3 regions of the Erwinia sp. CGal63 genome follow, and region 2 is predicted to be linked to each of the others. Evidence: predicted binding sites of a transcription regulator. Region 2 holds the regulator's gene; each other region holds the start of a gene.
What was found. The regulator PhoB, encoded in region 2, activates phosphate uptake and scavenging genes when phosphate is short. The targets are predictions, from matches to a motif close to CTGTCATAAAACTGNCNNAT.

Region 1 (5,765 bases), on a different contig from region 2:
CGTTATGCCATAACGACAAGAAACAGCCGCCGGTATTATGAGGCGCCGACCTGCAGCTGCCACAGCTCGCCCAGCCGGTAATCCCAAATCCTGGGCGAAAAACGGATTTTTCCCCGCTCTGGCGTAAAAGTGATTTCACTGAACCAGATATTTTCGCTGCTGATAAAGAAGTCTACCCGGCAGTAATCGATCCCCTCAGCGAGTTTTTCCGCCAGATCCAGCAGCCTGGAATACAAAACGGGTCGGGGAATAGCGCGCGGGTTATTGGGTTGGCTCATGGTAAAGGGCTGCAGGCGCCAGTTTTCATCATAAATATTGGTAAGCTTATGGCCTGCGCTGTCCGTAAAATCCGCTTCAATAATTCTGGCTTTATGATGAAAACAGTGAACGCGATAAAGCTCCGGCGTAATATTCATATCGGCTTCAGCAAAGAGATCGATATAGGCTTCGGCGATAATCAGCGGCGTAATATTTTTATAGTGCCATTCACGAGAAACATAATAGAAATTCCGCTTCAGGCAATAATCCAGCTGCCGATTATATTTCGCTATCGCTTGCGGATCTTTGGCAAGGATAATCTGACAGCTACCGCTGTCGTGATTGCACTTGAGCACAAACCTTTCCGGCAGCGCCGCGTAGTCGATCTCCGCCGTTCGTTGCCAGACGCCCAGCAAAGGGATCAGATGATCCTCGCCAATCCGCCTTGCCACATAGTCGCGCACGCGATACTTATCAGCCAGCTGCGTAAAAAGATCGTCACGGGCGTAGAGCATACGGTGGATGATTTTTTCATTCAGCGATTCCGGCTGGCGAAAAATAGCTGCGCTACAGTGCTTTTTGCAGTACGCCTTCAACAAATAGCGCTCATCCTTTTGCAAATATTGACGAAGAACTTTCCCCTGATGCTCAATCTTCTTTAAAAAATGCACTATTCCGTCCCTTCTCAACAACCCGCACCGTCGACGTAAAAACCCGCGCCAGAGTAGTTGTTTCCTTTCAGGGTAAAAATAAACAGGCGTTAAACGCTGGAAATAAAAAAACGCTGTTACCTTTCAGCAACAGCGCATTGATAAAATAAGCCAGCCGTATTAATTATTCTTTAATTTCCATCGCCGCTTTCATGGTGTAAAAGAGATCGGTTTGATCGGTCAGCCCTACCACATTGGCGGCATGAGGCCCATAGGCGGCAATGCGCAGCTGGGTGCCGGTATGGCCCTGAGATTCCTCTTCCGAGTTGCCATAGCTGATGGTCATCAGGCCGCCCTCTTTGGTCTCCAGCTTCTGCGTCAGGCCGGGCGCCTTGCTGTCGTTGGCGATAATCTGGCTGGAATGGGCATGATCGGCCGTGACGATTACCAGCGTATTGCCATCTTTGCGGGCGAATGCCAGCGCTTGCTGCACCGCTTCATCCAGATCGACCGTTTCGCCAATCTGGCCGCATGGGTTTGCCGCGTGATCCTGCTTATCGATCGAGGCGCCTTCCACCTGCAGGAAGAAACCGTTCTGATTTTTGCTCAGCAGCTGAATAGCCTTATCGGTCATCTGCGCCAGCGTCGGCGTGGAGGCCGGGCGCTCGCTATTTACCTCGCAGCTGACCGTCTTGCCTTCGAGGTTGCCGTGTAAGGTGGCCTTCGGCCCTTTCCAGCGCACCGGCATATTGCCATCGGCGAAGAGTCCCAGCACCGGCTTGTCCTGCGAAGCTTCCGTAAGGGCGTTCATGCCGTCGAGGTTATTGACCAGCTGATAGCCGCGCAGCTTCGCCTGCTCGTTCAGGGTTTTTCCCTGCCAGTCGCCTGCCTTAGCGGTTTCATTAAAGGTTTTGCCGCCGCCGCCAAAAGTGACGTCGACGCGGGCGTTCAGAAGCTGTTCCGCGATAGAGCCTTTGCCGCCTTTTTCCAGCGCGTTGCCCGCGCAGACTTCAGTGGTTTTTTCCGGGCCGTAGCATTTACGCGAGGTTACATGCGCAATCTGCGCGGCAGGCGTGGCGTCTTCCAGTTCAGCGGTAGAGACGTTGCCGGTCGCTTTACCTGCCGCCTTCGCCATTTCCATGATGGTTTGATGATCCTTGCCGTTTACGTCCACGCCGATCGCGCCGTTGTAAGATTTGACGCCGGTGCTCCAGGCCGTCGCGGAAGCGGCGGAATCGGTCACGTAGTCGGGCTTATGGGTCTTTTTGTCCAGCGCGTAGTGCGTATACTGGCCGGTCAGCGGCAGCGCGTCGATACCTTTAAAGAAGCCGCCTGCGCCTTCGGCATAGTTGCGTGCGGCGGTGATTTCCGAATCGCCCATGCCGTCGCCGATCAGCAGAATCACGTTTTTCGCCTTATTGTTGCTCAGCGAAGCCTTTAACGCCTCGGTCTGATCCTCGCTCAGGCGACGAGCGCCGCCGGGCTGAGTAATATCGCCCTGCGCGGCGCGATTATAGTCGGCGGCCTGCGCGCAAAGCGCGGAGGTTAACAGCGTGGCGGCAAGCGAAAGCGTAAACAGGCTTTTTTTCATCAGACGACTCCATAAGAAAACGTTGCTAAAAATTTCAGGAGCTTAGTCTGCGACACAACCGTGACGCTTTTGTGTCAGCAAGATGGCAGCTTGATGACCTGACTGGTGTTCTACCTGCGCCCTGTACACCGCTTAACCTGCCAGAATAAAAAGAAAAAAATCTTCTTGACCCTCAGGGCCAGACTCCCTATAGTAGCGCCCCGTCGCCCGAGAGGGTGACGGAAGTTTACAATATGGTGAGGTGTCCGAGTGGCTGAAGGAGCACGCCTGGAAAGTGTGTATACGGCAACGTATCAAGGGTTCGAATCCCTTCCTCACCGCCATATTTCAAGAGAAAGCCTGAACTCACGTTCAGGCTTTTTTTTATGCATATTCCCCACGAGGAAGGGTGAGAAGCCTTGACCAGGGTTCGACAACCGGCTTTAGCCACCTGGACAGGCCGGACGCTCGCGGACGGACTGCCCGCAGGGCGAGCGCAGCGAGTCAATCCCTTCCTCACCGCCATATTTCAAGAGAAAGCCTGAGCGAAAGTTCAGGCTTTTTTTTATGCATATTCCCCACGAGGAAGGGTGAGAAGCCTTGACCAGGGTTCGACAAAACGGCCAGCCAGGCCGTTTTGCACAGCAAACTGCTGCCCGTCAGGGTGAGGCTCAGCGAGCCTCATGTTATCCCTTCCTCACCGCCATATTTCAAGAGAAAGCCTGAACTCACGTTCAGGCTTTTTTTGCCAGTCCCTCAACAAACAAGCAGTCGGCGCTTTACGCCACTCTGAATACAGCGATAGTGCGGTTAAGCTGCACCGCCTGATCTTCCAGCGAGGCAGCCGCAGCGGCGGCTTCCTGCACCAGCGAGGCGTTCTGCTGCGTGACCTCATCCATCTGGCTGACCGCGATGCTGACATGTTCAATGCCGTTAACCTGCTCGTCTGAAGCGGTAAAAATTTCCGACATAATTTGGGAAACATTGCTGACGGAAGTGACAATATCCTCCATCGTTTTCCCGGCGTTCGCCACCAGCTCGCTGCCTTCCGTGATACGCAGGCTGGAAGTTTCAATCAGCGCTTTAATTTCTTTCGCCGCCGTCGCGCTTCGCTGCGCCAGCGCCCTGACTTCGGATGCGACCACGGCGAACCCTCGTCCCTGCTCGCCAGCGCGCGCGGCTTCCACCGCGGCGTTCAGGGCCAGAATATTGGTTTGAAAAGCGATGCTTTCAATCGTGCTGATAATTTCGCCCACGCTTTTCGAGCTGTCATGAATAGCCGACATCGTCGTCACCACCTGCCCTACCACCTTGCCGCCCTGCGTGGCCACGCGAGAAGCGTCTGCGGCCAGATCGCTGGCGTGTCGCGCGTTAGCGGTATTCTGCCGTACCGTAGCGGTAAGCTGTTCCATACTGGCAGAGGTTTCTTCCAGCGAAGCCGCCTGCTGTTCGGTGCGGCTGGAAAGATCGGTGTTGCCCGCAGAAACCTCTTTCGCCGCCGTATCGATCGAAGCGGCGGCGCTCTGAATGCCGGAAACCAGGTTGATCAGCTGCGTTTGCATCAGAGCAAAGTTGGCAATCAGCACGCCGGTTTCATCTTTCGAACTTGCCGTCAGCACGGTGGTTAAATCCCCTGCCGCTATTGATTTGGCCGCGTTAACCGCCTGCTTTAACGGCCCGGTGATAGCGCGTGATAACAGATAGCCAAGCGTTGACGCAATGCCCAGTCCTAATAAAGCGCCCAAAATCAGCGTCAGTTTGGTTTGCGTCTCGGTAGCGTCAACGGTCTGTTGGCGCTTCATTAACAGTCCCTGCTCTTCCGCCGCTACCTCATCAATCAGTTTGCGCATACCATCCATTTGCGCTTTGCCGGTGTTGCTTTCAAAAGCGGCGAGGAAAGCTTCATAAGGCAGCGTGCCGGCATTCAAAGCCTGACGATTTGTCATTAGCGGTGTCGCAAACGAGGATTCCCATGCCTGCTCCTGACTGAGCAGCGTCTCCAGCCTGGTTTGCTGCCGCTCGTTATCTGCGGTCAGGGATTTTATTTTCTGAATATGTTGAGAAAAGGATTTTTGCCCTGCCGTCCAGGGCGCCAGCATCTCCTCTTTACCGTTAAGCGCGTAGCCCCGCAGCCCTGTTTCCATATTCACCAGGCTTTGCGTCAGCGAGCGACTCTCATCAATCACGCGCCAGGTATGCACGTTCCAGTTATTGGAATCGATAATGCGCGAGAAATTAATGAAAAAGGCGATGCAAAGCAGCACAAGCAGAGCCGCAATGGCACCAAAAGCCGCAATAAATTTTTTACTAACCGACAGGTTTTTCAACATCTGTTTTGCGCCTCTTAAAGGATAAAATGCAAAAAACATTAACTTTACGGTTGTAGTTAATCGGCGCACGCGTCACAACCTTTAGTAAAGCTAACGTTATTATTTTTAAGCCAGTCAAAACATTCAGATAAATGAATGAATTATTGTAAAAATAAAAGGCGCACAGGAGAGGTAACGCGGAAAAAGAATAAAGTAGTTTACTTTACAAAAGGTTAACTGGCGGGAGGGGTTATTAGGCTTAGTAGAACTACTTAAAATTTACCTATGATTTATTAAGATCAGCTGAAACAGACGCGCAAAATATTGCTCTGTCTTGTTTTTCTCCGGCCTCGGTTTCCGGCGTCGGCTGTTTGCCGGCTTCGCCTCATCCGTCTACCCGATCTGTGTGGCAGAGGCAGCCTGCCTTAGCTGTGTGCTTTACCAACGGGTGTGGCGCCGCGCGGGCCGGTGCGCCAGCCCGGACGGGCAGGAAGTTCGGGATAAGGTAGCCTGCTTCTCGGTTGTGCCGGGCAATAAAAAGGCAGCCGATTCGCTCGCGGATTTTAATTTACCTGCTGCTGTCGGTCGCCAGAAAAGACGTCTTAAAAACAAAGAGCCGCAATAAAGAACCTGGCTCTTTGTTAATAAGCAAAACATTCAATAACAGAGCCTTTTTATTTCAGACGGATTAATAACCCATCCTGTCGCTTACGCGAATAGTATGAAATAAACAGGATCGTTTCGCTTTAATTTGCGGCGCTATCTGTGGTATTTTTGCCAGCAGTACCGCTCAGGCCAGACAGGAAAGTCAGGTGCGCCTGCGCAATACTCAGGCCAAACGCCTTGAAAACCAGGCCAGGATTAGAAGAGGTGGAGATTTCAGTGGTAGTGCTCTCCAGCGCAGTGGAGACTGAACTCAAAGCCTTTGAAACGCCTGCAGTAAAGTGGCTCCACGATCCCGCTCCGTTAATAGCATTA
Region 2 (5,765 bases):
TTTTCTTCCTGCTGCGGCTATTTTACTGCCCGGCTGGAATACTGGTGCGATTGCGCTGTTTATGATCTTTTTTACAGGGAAATAAAGTAAAAACGGCGCTAAGTAAATCGTTTATAGCGGTGAAAGGCAATACGGGATCGAGAAAGCAGAGTGATATAGCGTAAAAATCGGCACAGGCAGATGATAGCTTCAGATTACAGGCGAGATGCATTACATGATTTGTATTTTTTTTGCGCTTAGTGGCGTTATTTTCTGTTCAATTTTTCCGCAAGATGTACAAAAGGCGCGTATCGCCGCGCCCTTTGCATAAGCTAATCGTATTACCAGACCTGCTTAGCGATATCGACAACCAGGCGCAGTTTGGCCCACTGCTGCGCGTCCGTCAGGCTGTTGCCCTCTTCCGTGGAGGCAAAACCACACTGTGGGCTAAGGCAGATTTGATCCAGGCTAACGAACTGCGCCGCTTCCGCGATGCGTTTTTTCACCGTTTCCGGATCTTCCAGCTCGCCGGTTTTGGTCGTCACCAGGCCCAGCACCACCTGCTGCTTGCCAGGCTTGATAAAGCGCAGCGGCTCGAATCCGCCGGAACGCTCGTTGTCATACTCCAGGAAAAAGGCGTCGATTTTCACGGTGCCGAACAGAATTTCCGCTACCGGCTCGTAACCGCCTTCTGAAATCCAGGTAGAGCGGAAGTTGCCGCGGCAAACATGCAGGCCGACGGTCATATCTTCCGGCTTGCCTTCCAGCGCTTTGTTCAGCACCTGAGCGTAGATGTTCGCCAGCTCTTCCGGGTCGTCGCCGCGCTCGCGAATTTGGCGCTTCTGATCTTCCGAGCACAGATAGGCCCATACCGTATCGTCCAGCTGCAGATAGCGGCAGCCAGCGTCGTAAAAACCTTTAATCGCGTCGCGGTAAGTCAGCGCCAGATCGTGAAAATAGTCTTTCAGATCCGGATAGACCGTTTCGTCGATAACCTTACGGCCGCCGCGAAAGTGCAGCACGCTTGGGCTGGGGATCGTCATTTTAGGGATAGCGTCGCCGCTGACGCTTTGCAGGAAACGGAAATCCTCCAGCATTGGATGATTGCCGAAACCCAGCTTGCCGGTGACTTTCACGCCGCGGGCTTTGGTCTGTACGCCGTTAAACTGGATGCCCTGCTCCGCTTCATAGCGCTCCACGCCTTGCAGACCGTCGAAGAAATCGAAGTGCCACCACGCGCGGCGAAACTCGCCGTCGGTAACCACTTTCAGGCCGCTGGCGCGCTGCTGTTCCACTACGTCACGGATAGCTTCGTCTTCAATCTGACGCAGCGCGGCGGCATCGATTTCACCTGCCTGAAACTGCTCACGAGCCTGTTTGATAACGACGGGACGCAGAAAACTGCCGACAACTTCGGCGCGGTATTGGGCTGAATCTCTTTGCATGATCGGTCACTCCTGGCCGGCGCAACGGCGCATAATTTCTTAGTGAAATAGTTACTGTTTGCCACTCAGGACATCTGGATGGCTAAACGTCTGAAGTCAAGAATGTCATGAGAAAGATTCAGCGGCAAACGAGGAAATTTCATCACACATGAAAAAAATTCAAGTTGAGGATTTGGCATAAAACGTGCGACGGAATCAGCGCAGGTAACCGTAGTAAAAAAGAAGAAGCAGTTTTCAGCAGCGCGCCTGGGACGCTACAGTGCGGCGCCCGGCGGTAACAGAGCGCGCGCGGCCCTGGATTACGCCTTACAGCCTGCCGAAGCCATGATGCCGCTGCTGCATACGGTTGAAATTGCGCTATGAAATGCTCAGGCCGGGCCGTTTGCCCTACTCATTCACCATCATCCTGGCCTTTTCCAGCTGCGCATCCGACAGTGGCAGATAGCCCGCCTGCGTCACCAGCGCCTGGCCCTGCGGCGACAGCGCCTGCCGTAAAAAAGCTCTGGTCAGCGGCTCCAGCGGCTGGCCTGGCGCCCTGTTCACATAAATATAAAGCGGTCGCGCATAGGGATAGCTGCCGCTGCGGATGTTTGCCACCGAAGGCGCGATCCAGTCAGTGCCGTCGCGGGAAACCGGCAGCGTTTTTACGCCGGTCATATGCACGCCCATGCTGGCGTAGCCGATACCGTTCAGCGTGCTCGCTACTGCCTGGATAACCGCGGCGGAACCGGGATACTCGCTTACGTCACTGCGGAAATCCCCGTTGCACAGCGCCTGCTGACGGAAAAAGCCCCAGGTGCCGGAAGCGGAGTTACGGCCAAAGCGCTGGATGGGTCGCCGCGCCCATTCGCCCTGCGTTAGCTGAAGATCGCCCCAGCTGCGCACGGTAAAAGGCGCGCCGCAGCGGCGGGTAACGGAAAAAATGGCATCCAGCTGGCGGGCATCTACGCCCTGCAGCGGATTATCCTGATTGACCACCACCACCAGCGCGTCCATCGCCACCGGTACGGCCAGCGGCGCATAGCCGTAGCGATTTTCAAACAGCTGGCGCTCCACCGCCTGCATCGGCCGACTCATCGCGCCCAGCTGCGCCGCGCCCGCCGCCAGCGCGGTAGGCGCCGTTGAGGAACCGGAAGCCTGAATTTGCACGTTGACGCCGGGATAAAGGCGATTAAAGCTTTCGCCCCACAGCGTCATTAATGTGCCGAGCGTATCCGAGCCTACGCTGCTGAGGTTGCCAGCCAGCATAGTTTCGCTTGCACCAGCCGAGCTGCACAGCAGCATCAGCGCAACAAACCACTTTTTCATTTTTCTCGTCCGCCTGCTCAGTGAACCGCATTCTGAGCCAGTTCACCGCTGACAATCAACCTTGCAGGCAGCGAGAAGCCGAAACAGGTCTCTTTTCCCGGCTGGCTGGTTATCTCCAGGCGCGTATTATGATGGCCGAGCGCATGTTTAACGATAGCCAGTCCCAGGCCGCTGCCGCCGGTTTGCCGCGAGCGCGCCTTATCAACGCGATAAAAGCGCTCGGTCAGACGAGGAATATGTTCTGCGGCGATGCCTGGCCCGTTATCACAAACTTTAAATTGCGCGCCATGCGCCGTTTTTTTCCAGCTGATATCAATACGCGTGCCTTCCGGCGTATGGTTGACCGCGTTGTAAACCAGGTTGGAAATGGCGCTGCGCAGCTGTTCGTCGTTGCCGAATACCCGTAGCTGCGGATCGGCGGAAAAATGGATCTGGTGGCGACCCTGGCTGAGCGTTTCCGCCTCGCGCTGCAGCAGCCGCAGCATCAGCGGCACATCGACTTTTTCCTGCAGATCCAGCGCCGGAGCAGCCTCGATTCGCGACAGCGTCAGCAGCTGTTTCACCAGCGCGTCCATTCGTCGGGTTTGCTCCTGCATGGTGTGCAACGCCTTATCGCGCGACGGCCCTTCCAGCACCGCGTCGCTCATCATCTCCAGATAACCCTGCAGCACCGTAAGCGGCGTGCGCAATTCATGACTGACGTTGGCGAAAAAGTTGCGTCGCGCGCCTTCCAGCTGATGCATTTGGGTTACGTCGCGCGCCACCAGCAGCCACTGGCCTTCGCTATAGGGCATCACGCGGAACTCAAGGTGACGATGGCTGTTCAGCACCAGCGTCAGCGGTCGTGAGAAGTCACGCTGGCGCAGGTAAAGGGTAAACTCGGGATAGCGCAGCAGGTTAAGGATATTTTGACCGTTATCTTCCGGCCAGCGCAGCCCCAACATTTGCTGCGCCAGGCCGTTGCACCAGAAAATCGTGCCCTCTTCGGTGGTCAGTACCACCGCGTCCGGCAGCGACTCCGCGCCGCTGCGAAACCTTTTAATCAGATGTCCCAACTCGCGACGGCGGCGACGGTTGCGCGCCTGCATTTGATACAGGCCATAAAACAGCGGTTCCCAGCTGCCGCGCCCGGTCGGCGGCGTGATGCTGCGGTCGATCCACAGCCAGTGAGAGAGGCGAAGCAGGTTGGTAAAATGCCAGCCCAGTATGGCCAGCGTGGCCAGCAGCAGCCACCAGGGCAGCCCGCCGACCAGCAGTCCAAGGATCAGCGCTGGTAAACAGGCGAGCAGCAGCTCAAGCAGCAATCTCTTCCAGGAGAGGCGTTCCAGCACAATGAAAACTCCAGTGGGGACAATCAGTAACGCGCAGAGAAACGGTAGCCTGTTCCGCGAACTGTCTGCACCATACGATCGTGTCCGGTCAGTTCAAGTGCCTTACGCAGACGGCGAATATGCACGTCCACAGTACGATCTTCCACGTAGACGTTAGTGCCCCAGACGTGATTAAGCAACTGCTCGCGGCTGTAGACGCGCTCGGGATGCGTCATAAAGAAGTGCAGCAGCTTATATTCTGTTGGCCCCATCTCCAGCGGCTGTGTCTCGGACATCACGCGGTGCGAAGAGGGATCCAGGCTCAGTCCCTGAATTTCGATGACTTCTTCCACCGCCATCGGCGATATACGGCGCATTACCGCTTTAATCCGCGCCACCAGCTCTTTGGGTGAGAAAGGCTTGATAATATAGTCGTCGGCGCCGACTTCCAGCCCGCGCACGCGGTCTTCTTCTTCGCCGCGCGCGGTCAGCATCATCACCGGAATATCGCGGGTCATCGCCTCGCGCTTCAGATGACGGATAAACTGGATACCCGTGCCGCCAGGCAGCATCCAGTCCAGCAGGATCAGATCCGGCCAGGGTTCGATCAGCAGATTAATGGCGCTGTCATAATCTTCCGCTTCTATCGGCTGATAGTCATTTTGTTCCAGCACAAAACACAACATCTCACGAATTGGGGCTTCATCTTCGACTACCAGAATGCGCTTAGCCATTATTGCTCCTGCGTCTGTGACGGAATGTCACCGGATATGCGGCGCCATTATGCGTCAGATTTATGACACTTTTATGAAAAAATCCAGCCGCTATTCATCAGTTTTATAACACTTTTCAGCAGGATGAAAATGCGTTGCTGAGGTTTTTTGGCCAGCCGTTTATAATCGGCGTCTCGCTTACCTGACACAGAAGGGACGCTATGCGACTTATTCACACCGCCGACTGGCATCTCGGCCAGTTTTTTTACACCAAAAGCCGTGCGCCGGAACATGAAGCTTTTCTGACGTGGCTGGTCGCGCAGGTGGAGCAGCATCAGGTCGATGCCGTGGTCGTCGCCGGCGACATCTTTGATACCGGTTCGCCGCCCAGCTATGCGCGCGAGCTTTACAACCGCTTTGTGGTCAGACTGCAGCAGACCGGCTGCCAGCTGATTATTCTGGCGGGCAATCACGACTCCGTGGCCATGCTGAACGAATCCCGCGAGCTGCTCGCCTGCCTGAACACGCGGGTTATCGCCGCCGCCAGCGAAGATCCGGCCGATCAGGTGCTGCTGCTGAATCGTCGCGACGGCGAGCCCGGCGCGCTGCTTTGCGCCATCCCTTTTCTGCGTCCGCGCGACATTACGCTAAGCAAAGCGGGACAGTCGGGACGAGAGAAACAGCAGACGCTGCTGGAAGCGATTACTCACCACTATCAGCGCAGCTATGCGGCGGCGGTTGAGAGGCGCGACGAGCTGGGCCTGCCGCTGCCCATTATCGCCACCGGCCATTTGACTACGATGGGCGTCACCAAAAGCGACGCCGTGCGCGATATCTATATCGGCACGCTGGACGCCTTTCCCGCTCAGGCCTTTCCGCCCGCGGACTATATCGCGCTGGGCCATATTCATCGCGCGCAGCGCATCGCCGACACGGATTATATCCGCTACAGCGGCTCGCCCATACCGCTCAGCTTTGACGAGCTGGGCCGGGAAAAAAGCGTCTTCCTG
Region 3 (5,765 bases), on a different contig from region 2:
CGCCCAGCCCGATGCCGACCAGCAGAATATGCGCCGACAGTCCAACCTGCAGGCCGCTAATCGACGCCGCCGCGCCGCGATAGCCGTGGCTGATACCGGTACTCATGGTGTTGATCGCGCCGGAACCCGGCGAAAGGCTTAAGATGCTGGTAGTTAAAAGATAGGCCAGCCACCATTGGATGGTCATTGGGTCAGACTCCCTGATAGCGCAGAAGTATGACACAATACGCCATTGCGGCGGCACGAGCTACGAGGAGCGTGCGGAATGAGAAAAAAGCGGAGAACGGGTCGATGAACAAGCAGGCCTGGCGGCGGCGTGAACAGGCCTTCGCCGCTTTTGCCACCGGCCCGCTGCTGGCGTTCTGGCAGCGACGGGAAGAGGACGAATTTACCGGCGTGGAAAATGTTCCCATTCGCTATGTCCGCTTCACCTCACCGCAACATGACAAAGTTATTCTGATCTGCCCGGGACGTATCGAAAGCTATGTGAAATATCCCGAGCTGGCTTACGATCTCTTTCACTGCGGTTACGACATCATTATCGTCGATCATCGCGGCCAGGGACGTTCCGGACGGCTGCTGCAGGATTCCCATCGCGGTCATGTGGAGCTGTTCGACCACTATGTGGACGATCTGGAAACGCTCTACTTAAAAGAGATCCTCAGCCGCCGCTATCAGCGCCGCTATGCGCTGGCGCACTCTATGGGCGGCGCGATCCTGACGCTGATGCTGACCCGGCAGCCGCGAGCTTTTGACGCGGTCGCGCTGGCCTCGCCCATGTTCGGCATTTTTCTGCCGATGCCGCTGTGGATGACGCACTGCATCCTTAACTGGGCGGAAAAGCGTCCGGCAGTACGCGACGGCTACGCGATAGGCACAGGTCAGTGGCAGCCGCGGCCGTTTGGCATGAACCAGCTGACCCACAGCCGCGAGCGCTATCGCCGCAACCTGCGCTTTTACGCCGACGATCCGGGGCTGCGCGTCGGCGGGCCAACCTACCACTGGGTCAGAGAAGGTATTCTGGCCGGAAAAAATATTCTGGCTCAGGCGAAAGAGATCGTCACGCCGCTGCTGCTGCTACAGGCCGGCGCTGAAAAAGTGGTGGATAACCGCGCGCAGGATCTCTTTTGCCAGGCTATGAAAGCGGCGGGCAACCCTTGCGAAGGGCCGCTGACTATTGCAGGCGCGCGTCATGAGATCTTGTTTGAAAAAGACAGCATGCGCGCCGAAGCGCTGGAGGCCATTACGGCGTTTTTTGCCCGGCATTCCTGATTTTACTGCTCAGATATGGCAACCGTTTCTCACCATTAACAGAGGTTTTATGTATCCGATTGTTGCTTCCGACCTCGACGGCACGCTGCTGTCGCCGGATCACCGTTTATCCGCTTTCGCCCGCGAAACGCTGCAGCTGCTGACGCAAAAAGGCGTCCATTTTGTCTTTGCCACCGGTCGCCACCATATTGACGTCGGCCAGATGCGCGACAGCCTGGGCATTGACGCTTATATGATTACCTCAAACGGCGCGCGCGTGCACAACACCGCCGGCGAGCTGATTTTCAGCCACAACCTGGACGAAGATATCGCGCTTGAGCTGTTTGCTTTACATCATCGCCACGAGGATATCTATACCAACGTCTATCGTGATGAAGAGTGGTTCCTGAACCGTCATCGGTCGGAAGAGATGGATTTTTTCCGCGAGTCCAACTTCAACTATCAAACCTATCAGCCGGACTCCCTGCCGACCGACGGCATCAGTAAAGTGTTCTTCACCTGCGCCAAACCCGAGCTGCTGATCCCGCTGGAAGAGGCGCTGATCGCGCGCTGGGGCGATCGCGTCAACGTCAGCTTCTCGCTGCCGACCTGTCTGGAAGTGATGGCGGGCGGCGTATCTAAAGGCCACGCGCTGGATGCGGTTTCGCGGCTGTTGGGCTTTGGCCTGGCGGACTGCATCTCCTTTGGCGACGGCATGAACGATAAAGAGATGCTGAGCATGGCGGGCAAGGGCTGCATTATGAGCAACTCGCACCAGCGCCTGAAGGATCTGCTGCCGGAGCTGGAAGTGATTGGCAGCAACGTGGATAACGCCGTGCCGAACTATCTGCGCAGGCTGTACAACGTCTGAAAGAAAACCGCCTCCGTAAAGAGGCGGAAATCTTAGCGTTGTAAAAAGTTTACCGCCTTGTCCGGAAAGTCGGTAAACAGGCCGTCGACGCCCGCCTGGTTATAGAGAACGTCGTAGACCCGATCGACGTTTTCCGCCCAGTCGGGCAGCTGGTCGGCCCGCACCGTATAAGGATGAACCACCAGGCCGTTCTGATGCGCCTCTTTCACCATTGGCGTGAAGCGCAGCGTCTCTTTGTCCGATCCGGCGGCTATCAGCATATGATAATCGGGGCCGATGCCGTCGACGTAGCGCGCCAGCGTTTTCATCGCGCCGGGCTGCAGCATCCAGTCATAGCTGTAGTTGACCCACTTGCCGTTTTGCTGCTCCTGAGTCTCTTTTGACGCCGTTTCGGTAATCAGCTGTACCAGTTTTACCTCCATGCCTCTTTGCGGTTCCAGCTCGGTTTTAATCCGTTTAAGCTCGTTGTAGTCAAAGCACTGCAGATAAACGCGATCGCTTTTCGAGGTATAGCCGTACTGCTTAAGCGTATCCAGCACCTTCGCGGAAATATCTTTGCCTTCCTGACGGTGGAACCAGGGCGCTTTGATCTCGGTGTAGATGCCGATATTTTTCCCCGTCGACTGGTTCAGACCCTGAATAAACTCAAGCTCTTCGGCAAAGGTATGGATACGAAAATCAGATTTGCCCATGGGAAAGCGCTGCGGAAAAGTCTGCGTTTTTTTACCGTCCTTTAGCGTAAAGCCTTCGGTAAACTTCAGCCCCTTGATTTCCGCCAGCGTAAAATCGATAGCGTAGTAACGGCCATCTTTTCTGGCGCGATTGGGATAGCGATCCGCTACGTCCGTCACGCGATCCAGGTAGTGATCGTGCAGCACAATCAGTTGATCGTCCTTCGTCATCACCAGATCCTGCTCCAGGAAGTCGGATCCCTGCGCGTAGGCCATCGCTTTCGCCGGCAGAGTATGTTCCGGCAGGTAGCCGCTGGCGCCGCGATGGGCGATAACGATTTTGCCTGTTTCAGCCGCCGTCGCGCCGAGTGAAGCGCCCAGCAGCAGCAGGGCTATCAGCTTATTCATTGCATCACCTCTCTTTTATGTTTGCGCTCGCTCAGCATGGTGATAACCAACAGCACGACCGCCAGCACGCCGCCGCCGATCATCACGATAAAGCCGCCGTCCCAGCCGAAATAATCCACCGTATAGCCCACGATGGCGCTGGCGGCCACCGAACCGCCGAGATAGCCGAACAGCCCGGTAAAGCCCGCTGCGGTGCCCGCCGCTTTCTTCGGCGCCAGCTCCAGAGCATGCAGACCAATCAGCATTACGGGGCCATAAATCAGAAAGCCGATAACGATCATACAGGCGATATCCACGCCGGGATTGCCGGGCGGATTCAGCCAGTAGACCACGGTGGCCAGCGTTACCAGCAGCATAAAGAAGACGCCGGTGGCGCCGCGATTGCCTTTAAACACCTTATCGGACATCCAGCCGCACAGCAGCGTGCCGGGAATACCGGCATACTCATAAAGAAAGTAGGCCCAGGAGGATTTATCCAGCGTGAAATGTTTGACCTCTTTTAAATAGGTCGGCGACCAGTCGAGAATGCCGTAGCGCAGCAGATAGACGAATACGTTAGCCAGCGCGATATACCAGAGCAGTTTATTGGGCAGCACATACTGCATAAATATCTGTTTCGCAGTGAGTTCTTCCTCCTGGCTTTTATCGTAGTCGGGCGGATAGTCGTTTTTATACTCCTCGATCGGCGGCAGCCCGCATGACTGCGGCGTATCGCGCATCAGCGCAAAGGCGAAAACTGCCACCAGCATGGCGGCGAAGGCAGGCATATAAAATGATGCTTTCCAGTCGTTAAACCAGTACATGCCAAGCAAAAACAGCAGCGGCGGAATGCCGCCGCCGACGTTGTGCGCGCAGTTCCAGACGGAGACAATGCCGCCGCGCTCTTTTTGCGACCACCAGTGCACCATGGTGCGTCCGCAGGGCGGCCAGCCCATCCCCTGAAACCAGCCGCAGAGAAACAGCAGCACGAACATCACCATAATGCTGGAGGTGGCCCAGGGCACAAAGCCCATAAACAGCATAACCGCCGCCGCCAGTATTAATCCGGCCGGTAAAAAGACGCGAGGATTGGAGCGATCCGAAACGGAGCCCATAATAAATTTTGAAAAGCCATAGGCAATAGAAATACCGGAAAGCGCGAATCCTAAATCGCCGCGGGAAAATCCCTGTTCAATCAGCGAGGGCATGGCTAACGCAAAATTTTTCCGCACCAGATAATAGGCTGCATAGCCGAAGAAAATGCCGAAAAATATTTGCCAGCGCAGCTTGCGATAAAGCGGATCGATTTCGCTGGCGCTTACGCGCGGCCGATGCGCCGCAGGTTTGAAAACAGATAACATAACAGCCTCCGATGGCGATGTTTTTTCTCTTTTATGAATCCGTGCAGGAATAAATAAGAATATTTACCGTAGCGGGCAGAGCCTAAAAGAAAGCGAGCGCGATCGCTGTGAAGAGAGACGCAAAGATGACAGTTTTATGACAGCCAAAACCAATTATGTGGCGGATATCTCTCTATGCCTGCGCCGCGAAAAGAGAAGAGTGTGAGGCCGTTCACTGAAGCTGGCGTCGCTGTATTTTTTGTGACCGGATGTCAACCAGATATTTCCCCATCGGCAGAGGCTTTTCGCTACACTGTGCCGACTTTTTTACCAGGGATTTTTATCGTGACCTTATTGATCGTCACCACTATTTTGTGGGCCTTTTCATTCAGCTTGATAGGGGAGTATCTGGCGGGCCAGGTCGACAGCGTCTTCTCGGTGCTGATCCGTCTGCTGCTGGCCGCCGTGGTGTTCCTGCCGTTTCTGCGCTGGCGCGGCCACCGGCTTTCAACGCTGCTGCTCTATATGGCCGTAGGCGCGCTGCAGCTGGGCGTGATGTACCTGTTCAGCTTTGAAGCCTATCTCTACCTCAGCGTTTCCGAGTTGCTGCTGTTTACAGTGATGACGCCGCTTTATATCACGCTGATCTACGATCTGATGAGCGGTCGCGGCGTGCGTTCAGGCTATCTCCTGAGCGCGCTGCTGGCGGTAGCGGGCGCGGCCATTATCCGCTACGACAAAGTCAGCGATCACTTCTGGTACGGGCTGCTGCTGGTGCAGCTGGCTAACCTCTGCTTCGCGGTCGGCATGGTGGGCTACAAGCGGCTGCAGGAAACACGGCCGATGCCGCAGCATACCGCTTTCTCATGGTTCTATATGGGCGCGGCGCTTGTCGCGGTCGTCGCCTGGTTTCTGTGGGGCAATCCGCAAAAGCTGCCGACCACGACGCTGCAGTGGAGCATTCTGATCTGGCTGGGCGTTGTGGCGTCCGGGCTGGGCTACTTTATGTGGAATTACGGCGCGACGCAGGTGGATGCCGGCACGCTGGGGATTATGAACAATATGCATGTTCCTGCAGGCTTGCTGGTTAATCTGGCGATATGGCAGCAGCAGCCGCACTGGCCAAGCTTTATTATTGGCGCTGCGGTGATTTTTGCTTCACTTTGGCTACACCGACGCTGGATAAAATAACGCGATGCTTTAGCAGGGCGCGTCGCGCCCTGCTAAAGCTATAACTTAACCAGC

Region 1: phoA (alkaline phosphatase) is a predicted target of PhoB. The motif match lies at 2,558-2,577, and genes of this name have one in related genera.
Region 3: glpT (glycerol-3-phosphate transporter) is a predicted target of PhoB. The motif match lies at 4,665-4,684, and genes of this name have one in related genera.

Annotation. Positions count from the first base shown of each region.
Region 1 is NZ_JAKUMN010000001.1:543,409-549,173, reverse strand. It holds gene MKZ79_RS02305 (VasL domain-containing protein) at 1-13, shown strand, start outside; gene MKZ79_RS02300 (ATP-grasp fold amidoligase family protein) at 36-929, opposite strand; gene phoA (alkaline phosphatase) at 1,093-2,499, opposite strand; tRNA gene MKZ79_RS02290 (tRNA-Ser) at 2,735-2,822, shown strand; RNA gene MKZ79_RS02285 (RtT sRNA) at 2,868-3,003, shown strand; gene MKZ79_RS02280 (methyl-accepting chemotaxis protein) at 3,258-4,808, opposite strand; gene MKZ79_RS02275 (hypothetical protein) at 5,534-5,765, opposite strand, start outside.
Region 2 is NZ_JAKUMN010000004.1:349,038-354,802, reverse strand. It holds gene MKZ79_RS15100 (cobalamin-independent methionine synthase II family protein) at 321-1,424, opposite strand; gene MKZ79_RS15095 (PstS family phosphate ABC transporter substrate-binding protein) at 1,812-2,732, opposite strand; gene phoR (phosphate regulon sensor histidine kinase PhoR) at 2,750-4,063, opposite strand; gene phoB (phosphate response regulator transcription factor PhoB) at 4,087-4,776, opposite strand; gene sbcD (exonuclease subunit SbcD) at 4,977-5,765, shown strand, end outside.
Region 3 is NZ_JAKUMN010000010.1:24,503-30,267, reverse strand. It holds gene rhtB (homoserine/homoserine lactone efflux protein) at 1-187, opposite strand, end outside; gene pldB (lysophospholipase L2) at 292-1,272, shown strand; gene yigL (sugar/pyridoxal phosphate phosphatase YigL) at 1,322-2,122, shown strand; gene glpQ (glycerophosphodiester phosphodiesterase) at 2,155-3,201, opposite strand; gene glpT (glycerol-3-phosphate transporter) at 3,198-4,541, opposite strand; gene MKZ79_RS20800 (carboxylate/amino acid/amine transporter) at 4,866-5,711, shown strand; gene MKZ79_RS20795 (hypothetical protein) at 5,757-5,765, opposite strand, start outside.